3 regions of the Comamonas sp. Tr-654 genome follow, and region 2 is predicted to be linked to each of the others. Evidence: predicted binding sites of a transcription regulator. Region 2 holds the regulator's gene; each other region holds the start of a gene.
What was found. Region 2 encodes sigma-54, which starts transcription at its own class of promoters, with help from an activator protein. Its sites were predicted from a motif close to TGGCANGNAANCTGCTTT; they were not measured.

Region 1 (3,545 bases), on a different contig from region 2:
GCGTAGAGTCCACGCCGCAAAGCTTCAAGGCCATGCTGCCGGCCGAGCTGGCGTACTGGAAGCAGGTGGTCAAGGACTCCGGCGCGCATATCGACTGAGGAGACGACAGCTTGTTGATACATCTGGCCGCTGGCGGATCCTTTCGTCGCTCACGGGCGGGGTTGACCCTGCTCATTGGGGCGGTCATCGCCATCGGGCTGGCCTCGCGCCGGGGCTACGTGCCCTTTCCCGCCGTGCTGGGCAACTATCCGGGCGATGCGCTCTGGGCCTGGGTGGTGCTGCTGTGCGTGGCCTGGCTGCGGCCGGCCATCACGCGTGGCAAGCTCATGACATGGTCCCTGGTCATCGCCTTTGCCATCGAGTTCCTGCAGCTCTATCAGGCCCCCTGGATGCAGGCTGTGCGCGCCAACAAGCTGGCCTATCTGGTGCTGGGCAATGGCTTCGATCCTCTGGATCTGCTGGCCTATGTCGTGGGAATCGGTGTGGGTGCCATGGTGGACCAGCTCTGGGAGAGGCGGCAGCGTCGCCCTGCCTGAGATGGCATGAAATGTGCTGATCGTCCACGGCATCAACATGACGACAAGCACTACCCCATGAAAACGCCTCTGCACTATCTGGTGGCTGCAAGGCAAAGCGAGATTGCCGAGCTGGAACAGATCAGCCGCGCCAGCAGCCTGGTGGCGAGCATGTCCGAGCTCGTCCATGCGCTGCAAAAAGAGCGCGGTCTCTCGAATATCTTTCTGGTCAGCGGCGGTGCACAGGCGCAGCAGAGCCTGCTCGACCACGGCCTTCATGTGGACCAGGTCATGGAGCGGGTCTGCCTCGCACTTGAAGAGCTGGGCGCGCGGGCGCCAGGTGCGCATGGCGCTCGCTTGTTCAATGCGATCGCCAATGCGCTGCAAGGCTTTGAAGCCCTGCCGCTGCTGCGCCGCAGGCGCGATGCGCTGCAGCTGAGTGCCGAAGACTGCACGCAGGCGCTGATCCGCATGATTGCGGCCTGCCTGACCGTGGTGTTCGAGGCGGCGGACAGCGCCTGCGATCCCGATATCGCGAAATTGCTGGTGGCGCTGTTTCATTTCATGCAGGGCAAGGAGCTGGCGGGCCAGGAGCGCGCCACAGGGGTCGCGGCGTTTACCGCAGGGGCCGGCAGGACAGAGCGTCAGCGCCATTGGCTGCATCTGATTGAATCGCAGGAGCGCTGCTTTCAGGTGTTTGCAGACTTCGCCAGCCCCTCGGGAATGGAGCGCTGGCAGCAGCAATGCGGGGCCTGTCCCGATATGACGGTGATCGAGCGGCTGCGCCGCCTGGGCTGTACGGCCGGTGACGGCCTGGCGCTGGACCGCAGCCTGAGCTCGCCTTGGTTTGAAGCCTGCTCCAGCCGGCTCGATGCCATGCACCAGATTGAGGCATTCCTGGCCGAGGAGCTGCAGGCCCAATGTCTGCGCAAGCTGGAGCAGGCGGGCGCGGCGCTGAGTCAGCAAAAGGCGCTGCTGGAGATGCAGCCGCAGCCTGGGACTCGCGCCGAAGCGGCTGCGGCCTTTCTGGGGGCCACGCAGCCAGCAGCCTCCTTGCCTGCGGAGGGCGCATACGGGCTGCAGCTCGAGAAGAGCATTGTCTTGCTGGTGCAGGAGCAGTCCATGCGCCTGCAGGACATGCAGACCGAGATCGACAAGGCGCGCGCCACGCTCAAGGAGCGCAAGACCATAGAACGGGCCAAGGGCGTGCTGATGAACTACCGCCAGCTCAGCGAGGGCGAGGCCTACAAGCTGATCCGCCAGACGGCCATGAACCAGAACCGGCGCATGCTGGATGTGGCCGAGGCGATTCTGGCCACGGTGGACCTGCTGCCTGGCAGCACCAATTCATCGCTATGACAGCGCTGTGCTTGTTGCGCTGCACCAAATATGGGCCAAAACCGGGGTAGCAAAGCCTGCTCCACCTCTGATCAAGGTCTGGCATGGTTTGTGCATGACTGTTGATGTCAAGCAGACCAAAGGCGGTCGCGCTTAAAGCGTTATTACGAGTGACCTGGGACAACGGCGTCCTTTTCTCCTCACACCCGAGGAGGGAAGGGCGCCTTTTTGTTTTCCGGATCGCCTTCACCACGATTCTTGATGGAGTTTTCTCATGAGCCAGCGCCTTTCTTCGACTACTGCTCCCGTGCCGGAGCCCGTATCTGCCGGCGGCCGGCGTGAGTTTCTGCGTGTGGCCGGCGCCGCCGCCCTCTATGGCACTTTGGGCCACCACGGCGCCTGGGCCGCAGGCTCCGACGCGCCGGAGAAGAAAGAGGTCAAGATCGGCTTCATTCCGCTGACCGATTGCGCCAGCGTGGTCATGGCCTCGGTGCTGGGTCTGGACCAGAAATACGGCGTGAAGATTGTTCTCAGCAAGGAGGCGAGCTGGGCCGGTGTGCGCGACAAGCTGGTCAATGGCGAGCTGGACTTCGCCCACGTGCTCTACGGCTTGGTCTACGGCCTGCACCTGGGCGTGGGCGGCCCCAAGAAGGACATGGCCGTGCTCATGGGGCTGAACAACAACGGCCAGGCGATCACGCTGTCCAAGGCCCTGGCCGACAAGGGGGCGGTCGACGGAGCCAGTCTGGCCAAGGTCATGGCCAAGGAAAAGCGCGAATACACCTTCGCCGGCACCTTCCCCACCGGCACCCACGCCATGTGGATGCATTACTGGCTGGCGGCTGCAGGCATCAACCCCTTGTCCGAGGCCAAGCTGATCACCGTGCCGCCGCCCCAGATGGTGGCCAATATGCGTGTGGGCAATATGGATGGCTTCTGTGTGGGCGAACCCTGGAACCATCGCGCCATCATGGACGGCATAGGCATTACGGCAAACACCACACAGGACATCTGGAAGGACCATCCCGAGAAGGTGCTGGGAACCACGGGTGAGTTCGCACAGAAGAATCCCAACACCTGCCGCGCCGTGATGATGGCGATTCTCGAAGCCGGCCGCTGGATCGACTCCAGCCTGCAGAACAAGACGAAGATGGCCGAGACCGTGGCCCAGAAGTCCTATATCAATACCAGCGTGGACGCCATTAACCAGCGCATTCTGGGGCGCTACCAGAATGGCCTGGGCAAGACCTGGGACGACCCCAACCACATGAAGTTCTTCAACGACGGGGCCGTGAACTTCCCCTATCTGTCGGACGGCATGTGGTTCCTCACCCAGCACAAGCGCTGGGGCCTGCTCAAGGCCCATCCCGACTATCTGGCCGTGGCCAAGCAGATCAACCGCATCGACCTTTACCAGCAGGCGGCCAGCCAGCTCAAGGTCAGTGTGCCCAAGGATGTGCTGCGCAGCAGCAAGCTGATCGACGGCGTGGTCTGGGATGGCAAGAACCCGGCCCAATACGCTGACGGTTTCAAGATCAAGGCCTGAGGCCGCCCCACCTAACGGAGAGACATCATGGTCAGTGCCGCACTTCATTCGCCGCTGGAACTCGATCCCCCGCATGACCCCAAACTGGCCGCTCTGGCCGCCAACGATGCACAGCTGGAAACTGCAGAAAAGGCAGTTGGTAACGC
Region 2 (3,545 bases):
GGGCTCCATCATCGTCTACAACAACATCACCGACGTCTATACCGTCGATGGCCAGAAGACCAGCGGCGGCCTGCCTAGCTCCTCCGTGGGCCAGGGCGGTCGCGTGCGCGCCATCATGGCGCCCAAGGACGGTACGCCGGGCGCACAGCCCAAGCCCGCCACTCCTGCCACCCAATTGCGCCCGAGCATGACGCTGGGCGGCGAGAAAGCCGACGAGAAGAAATGAGTGAGCCGACCTTCTCCAGCAGCCGCAGCGGCGAGTCCGACAGCCGCCTGGAGGCCAAGCATCTGGCCAAGTCCTATGGCAGCCGCAAGGTGGTCAAGGATGTGTCGCTGTCCGTGCAAAAAGGCGAGGTGGTCGGTCTGCTCGGCCCCAACGGTGCGGGCAAGACCACATCGTTCTACATGATCGTGGGCCTGGTGCGTAGCGACGGCGGCGAGATCTTCATCGACGGCCAGCCGGTGGGCGGCATGCCGATTCACCAGCGCTCGCGCCTGGGCCTGTCCTATCTGCCCCAGGAAGCCTCCATCTTCCGCAAGCTCAGCGTGGAAGACAATGTGCGCGCCGTGCTGGAGCTGCAAAAGGACGAGCAAGGCAAGGCGCTGACGCAGGGCGAGATCGAAAAGCGCCTCACGGGCTTGCTGCAGGAGCTGCGCGTCGAGCATCTGCGCCAGTCGCCGGCGCTGGCGCTGTCCGGCGGTGAACGTCGGCGCGTGGAAATCGCGCGTGCCCTGGCCACGCAGCCGCGCTTCATCCTGCTTGACGAGCCGTTTGCCGGTATCGATCCGATTGCGGTGATCGAGATCCAGCGCATCATCGGCTTTCTCAAGGAGCGCGGCATCGGTGTGCTGATTACCGACCATAACGTGCGCGAGACGCTGGGCATCTGCGACCACGCCTTCATCATCAGCGACGGCCATGTGCTGGCCGAAGGCACGCCCGAGGAGATCGTGGAGAACGCCGATGTGCGCCGCGTCTATCTGGGCGAACATTTCAGAATGTGATGACCCCCACGCTCCCTCACTTTGTGTGGTCGCCGCCTGCAGAAGGGGCCCTGACCGGCTGCGCCGCGGTCTGCCTTGGGGCAGCCCTGCGGCAAACCCACTGCACTGTGCGCGTTTGCAATGATTGTCTGGGAGCCGCGCCTCGATGAAGCCAGGTCTCTCGCTACGCGTTTCGCAGCATTTATCGCTGACGCCGCAGCTGCAGCAATCCATCCAGCTGCTGCAACTCTCCACTCTGGAGCTGGCGCAGGAAGTCGAGCAGATGCTGGTCGACAACCCCTTTCTGGAGCGTGCGGGCGATGAGGCCGAAACTGCGGGAGATGCTCCTGTAGATGTAGCTGCTAGCGCCAATGAATACAGCACTTCAGATGGTATTCATGCTGAAAAAGAAGCATCGCAAGCGCAATTAGCTACTGAAACCGTAGCGGAAACACCGAGCCCTGAAACTCCAGAAACGCTGAACTGGGAGGCCGACGGCATGGACGGCCAGGACGGGGAGTGGGGCGGCGAATCCAGCAGCGAGTGGGAGACGCCCTCGGCCAGCAGCTCCACGCGCAACCGCGATGGCGATGATGAAACCGATGCCATCGATCTGGCGCGCGAGCACCAGAGCCTGACCGACTTTCTCCATCGCCAGGCCTTAAGCCTGCATCTGGGTGCGGCAGACACGGCGGCGCTGCGCTTTCTCATCGAGTCGCTCAGCGACGACGGTTATCTCGAGGATTCCCTGCAGGAGCTGGCGCAGAGCCTGGCCGGCGACGATCTGGAGGAGCGCGAGGAGCTGGAGCAGCACTTTGCCATTGCGCTGAAGCTGCTGCAAAGCCTGGAGCCGGTGGGCGTGGGCGCGCGTGATCTGGCCGAGTGCCTGCAACTGCAGCTGCGCGATCTGATCCGCACGGCCGAGGACGAGGGTACGACCGAGGCGCATATGAGCCGGCTGCTGCTGGCACAGGCCATCTGTTCCCAGCCCATGGACTTGCTGGCGCGGCGCGATCTGCGCAAGCTCACCAGCCTGTGCGGCGCGCGCGAGGAACAGCTGCGCGAGGCCATGGCCCTGATCGCCAGGCTGGAGCCGCGTCCGGGTCGGCGCTTTGTCGACGTGGAGCGCCATATCGTGGTGCCCGATGTCATCGTGCGTCCGGTGCGGGCCGGCTCGGGCCGGTCGGACTTTTCCGTGCAGCTCAACCCCGAGGTCATGCCGCGTCTACGCGTGCACGACATCTATGCCGGCGTGCTGCGTCGCCACAAGAACAGCGACGGTCATGCGGCGCTGCAGCAGCAGCTGCAGGAGGCGCGCTGGTTCATCAAGAACATCCAGCAGCGCTTCGACACCATCTTGCGTGTTTCCGAAGCCATCGTGGAGCGGCAGAAGAACTTCTTTGTGCATGGCGAGCTGGCCATGCGCCCGCTGGTGCTGCGCGATATCGCAGACACGCTGGGCCTGCACGAGTCCACTATCAGCCGCGTGACCACGGCCAAGTACATGGCCACGCCCCAGGGTACTTTCGAGCTCAAGTATTTCTTCGGTTCGGGCCTGGGCACGGAAACCGGTGGCAGTGCCTCCAGCACGGCCGTGCGTGCGCTGATCAAGCAGTTTGTCGATGCCGAAGATGCGAGAAAGCCGCTGTCGGACGCCAAGCTGGCCGACATGCTCAAGGAGCAGGGCATTGAGTGTGCGCGCCGTACTGTCGCCAAATACCGCGAGCAGCTCAAGATACCGACGACCACGCTGCGCAAGGCGCTGTAGCGAATCGCCGCGCGGCTCGGAGCGAAAAAAGGCAAGCGGCCTGATGAAGACCGCTTGCCTTGGGCTGGATGAGCGTCGTCGCTTATGGGGCCAGCGTTGCGGAGTACTTGCCGTTCTGGGCGTTCTTGCTCACCACGACATTGAACATGGCATAGACCGGGTTGTCGCCTGTGGCCGCGCCCAGGGTGACAGACTTGGTGCCCAGCACGCCGTCATCCCAGGATGCAACCTGTACCGTGGCGACTCTGCCGGCGGCTCTGGCGTAGTTGGCGATGGCGACCCGATAGGTGCCTTCCTGCAGTCTTGCTGAATCGCAGGATGCATAGTAGTGCTCAGGTCCGTAGGCGACGGTGTTGTCCACATCGAGATAGCCGCTGGCGCCGCGCATGTAGCGGTAGTAGACATGCGAGCCTCCGGGCTCATAGGTGTGCAGATCGACGTCACCGCTGCCGTCCCAGGTCAGCGTGGTGGTGAAAAAGCCGGATGTCGCTCGCGCCGGCGGGGCCACGAGTGTGGACAGTGCAGTCGTGATGTGGCTCTTCACGCGGTTGGAGATCTCCAGGCCGGGGTTGATGTAAATCTCGAGCAGACCGTGGCCGAGCAGGTCTTTTCCACCATTGATACCGGCAGGACGCTGCTGATAGGCGGGAATGCTGTCCGTGATGTCGGCCACGGTGCCTACGGCGCGCAGACCATTGATGACCAGATCCTTGTCAGCGAGAGTGTGCTCGCCGTTGAGCGTGGGTGAGGCCGGCGCAATATGCACTACCTTCACCGAGCCTACGGCGGCCTT
Region 3 (3,545 bases), on a different contig from region 2:
ACTCGCCAAGGGCAAGGCGGCAGGCCGCACGATTTCCGTCTACGCCGAGACCAAGAACCCATACTGGAACAACCAGCAGGCCATTGCCAACAGCTGCGGGACGGGTGACCACCCCTTCGAAGACGCCGTGATGGCGCTGCTGGACAGGAACAACCTCAACCGCAAGGAAGCGCCGATCTACATCCAGAGCTTCGACCCCGACAGCCTGAAGTATCTGCGCAAGGCAGGCATGCGAGCCAAGGGGGTGCAACTGATCGATGGCAACGACTACAACTTCAGGGACGGCTCCGTAGGCTATATCACTGCCGACGAATGGACCTTCATCAGCGGCCGCCCCTATAGCTGGACTCTGACCGGCGACGCTCGCACCTTCGCGGTCATGCAGACGCCGGCAGGCCTGGCCGAGATCAAGACCTATGCCGACGGTATCGGCCCCTGGAAACCCCAGGTGCTGGCCCATTCCGTCGTTCCCTACAAGGACGGCGCGGGCCTCAAGGACGTCAACACGCTCAAGGACACCGGCCTGATCGCCAATGCCCACAAGGCCGGTCTGGTGGTGCACAGCTTTACCTTCCGCAGCGAGGCCAGCCGGCTCGCGGGCATCTTCAAGGGCGACCCGCTGCAGGAATATCTGGCTTACTACCGTCTGGGCATTGACGGCGTGTTCACCGACTTCACGGCCGATGGCGTGAAGGCCCGCGATGCCTATATTGCCGAGCTGAAAAAGCAATAGGCCAGGCTTGTTGCCGACACAGCCTGCTTCAGCGTGCTGCAGCGGACTGCCACGGATCACAGGCATTGTGATCCGTGGCACCAAGCCGTCCCGGCCTCGGATCCGGCTTGTGCCTCAGCGCAGCCCACCGATATAGCGTGCCGAGGTGCGCAGTATCTCGGCGGCCTTGGTGGTGACCGAACTATCGCTCTGCGTGGTCTCTGCAGGCGCTGCATGCCGGGGCTTGTCGCCGCTCCAGCTGTCCTGCAGACGCCGGGCCAGGCGCGCCAGCTCCTCGTCCTGTTGCTCTCGTGCACGCTCCAGCGCAAAAGCCACCATGGCCTGTGCATAGGCCTGGTTGCAGGCCATCCATTCGGTATCGGTCACCCGGCCGGTCTTGCGGCGCAACACCACATGCAGATGTGCAGCCACCGCCACTCGCTCGCTGTCCTCCATACACCGCTCCTGTCTTTGATGGATCACTAGTGCTGACGTTCCAGATGCAGGCTGATATCCAGGCCTTCCATTTCCTGCACGGCATCCACCCGCAACGGCATCAGCAGACGGATCAGCACTAGCACCCCGGCCGTGGCTGCGGCACTGTAGGCAGCCACCGCTGCCACCGCAATCAGCTGATTCAGCACCGTGGCGCCTGTGCCCGCGATCAGCGGATCGGCAAACACCGCCGTGAGGATAGAGCCTGCAATGCCGCCCACGCCGTGCACGCCGAAGACATCGAGCGAGTCGTCGGCCCCCAGCCTGCGCTTGAGCCAGGTTGCGCCCCAGAAGCAGACAGCGCCCGCAATCAGGCCTATCCACACCGCACTGCCCACCTGCACAAAACCGGCTGCAGGGGTGATGGCGACCAATCCGCCCACCATGCCCGAGAGCAGGCCCAGCAAGGTCGGAGCGCCGCGCACCAGCCACTCCACCACCATCCATGCCAGCCCGGCGGCCGAGGCCGCCACCAGCGTGACCACAAAGGCCAGCGCTGCACGCCCGTCGGCGGACAGGGCCGATCCGGCGTTGAAGCCGAACCACCCAAACAGCAGCAACGCTGTGCCCATGGCCGTCCAGCCCAGGCTGTGCGGCTCGAAGGGCTCTGTGCCATAGCCACGCCTGCGCCCCATCATGAAGGCACAGACCAGCGCCGCCACACCCGCGTTCACATGCACCACGGCACCGCCGGCAAAGTCCAGTGCGCCCAGCTGGTTCAGCCAGCCGCCGCTCTCCCACACCCAGTGCGCCACCGGGGCATAGACCACCACGCTCCACAGCGCGGCAAATACCAGCAGGGCCGCAAAGCGCATGCGCTCGACCACGGCCCCCACGATCAGCGAGGTGGTGATGATGGCGAATGCGGCCTGGAACAGGGCATAGGCCGCTTCGGGCAGATGCGGCGCCAGATGGCTGACCGAGATCACGCTGCGCCGGCCATCAAAGTGCAATGAGGCAAACCAGGCGCGACCCAGATTGCCGAGCCAGGGAGAATCAGCAGTAAACGCGAGCGAGTAGCCCAGGCCGAACCAGGTCAGGGTCACCACACAGGCCACCGCGAACACGGCCACCATGGTGTTGACCACATTCTTGCGACGCACCAGCCCTGCATAGAACAGGGCGATGCCCGGCAAGGTCATCAGCAAGACCAGCGCCGACGCAACCATGACCCAACCGGTATCTGCCTTGTCGATGGCAGTCAATGGCACCATTTCCATGCACTCCCCCCTGCTTGTTTGCTTTGACAAGGAAGGAAGCAGGTTCCATGCCAGTGCCATGTCTATCTTCTGTCGCTACATTACTGATAGCATTTCGCGCTTTTTCATCAATGAGTTCAAGCTCATTGCATATGAATCAGGGCTTGCAGCTTGTGCTTGGGGCAGAGCCCGTTATGCTCGACAAGGTCCATCGTTGCTGCACTGATTCATGACCTGGCTACTGCTGACTCTTCATGTATTGCTGATCACCGGTTTCGGCCTGCGCATCCTGCTGCGCCGGGACATGCGGCCCGACGTGCGCCTGGCCTGGCTCATGGTCATCGTGCTGCTGCCCTATGTGAGCTGCCTGCTGTACTACCTGTTTGGCGAGGTGGCCCTGGGCCGCGTACCAGGCCGCAGAAGACTCAATGTGCGCGAGTTCTGCCAGTCTCGCAGCGGCGCCGCGACCGATGCCGACCGCAGCCCGCAGGCACTGCCGACCATTCCTGATCAATGGCTGCCGGCCTTCCGCTATGCCTCGTCCATCAACGGCTTTGCGCCGCTGCCCGGCCACAGGGCCGAGCTGATGCGCGATGGTGCACATGCCCGTGCGCAGATGCTGGCCGACATGGATGCCGCGCGCCACGAGATCAATGTGCTGTACTACATCTGGCTGGACGACGGCACCGGCACCGATATGGCCCATGCCCTGATGCGTGCCGCACAGCGCGGCGTGACCTGCCGTGCCATGGTCGACGGACTGGGATCGCGCGCACTGACGCGCTCGCCACTGTGGCAGCAGATGCAGCAGGCCGGCGTGCACCTGGCGATTGCCCTGCCCATCAGCAATCTGCTCAAGGTCATGCTGACCAGCCGCATCGACCTGCGCAACCACCGCAAGATCACGCTCATAGACGGCAGGATCAACTATTGCGGCAGCCAGAACTGCGCCGACGAGGGCTTTCACATCAAGGCTCGCTACGCCCCCTGGGTGGACATCATGCTGCGCCTGCAGGGACCCGTGGTCATGCAGATGCAGCAGGCCTTTGCCAGCGACTGGGCGCAGTCCGATGCGAGCTTTGCACCACCGGCAATAGAGGCCGAGGCCGGTGCTGCCGCTGACGACGGCTTCCATGCCG

Region 1: F3J24_RS12770 (CmpA/NrtA family ABC transporter substrate-binding protein) is a predicted target of sigma-54. The motif match lies at 1,954-1,971, and genes of this name have one in related genera.
Region 3: F3J24_RS13880 (ammonium transporter) is a predicted target of sigma-54. The motif match lies at 2,463-2,480, and genes of this name have one in related genera.

The regions. Positions count from the first base shown of each region.
Region 1 covers NZ_VWWQ01000003.1:671,165-674,709, reverse strand. The annotation lists gene F3J24_RS12785 (tripartite tricarboxylate transporter substrate binding protein) at 1-98, shown strand, start outside; gene F3J24_RS12780 (DUF2809 domain-containing protein) at 111-536, shown strand; gene F3J24_RS12775 (nitrate regulatory protein) at 594-1,874, shown strand; gene F3J24_RS12770 (CmpA/NrtA family ABC transporter substrate-binding protein) at 2,128-3,399, shown strand; gene ntrB (nitrate ABC transporter permease) at 3,427-3,545, shown strand, end outside.
Region 2 covers NZ_VWWQ01000002.1:17,274-20,818, forward strand. The annotation lists gene lptA (lipopolysaccharide transport periplasmic protein LptA) at 1-226, shown strand, start outside; gene lptB (LPS export ABC transporter ATP-binding protein) at 223-1,005, shown strand; gene F3J24_RS05725 (RNA polymerase factor sigma-54) at 1,151-2,752, shown strand; gene F3J24_RS24910 (hypothetical protein) at 2,835-3,545, opposite strand, start outside.
Region 3 covers NZ_VWWQ01000004.1:123,826-127,370, forward strand. The annotation lists gene F3J24_RS13870 (glycerophosphodiester phosphodiesterase family protein) at 1-733, shown strand, start outside; gene F3J24_RS13875 (hypothetical protein) at 848-1,168, opposite strand; gene F3J24_RS13880 (ammonium transporter) at 1,195-2,427, opposite strand; gene cls (cardiolipin synthase) at 2,636-3,545, shown strand, end outside.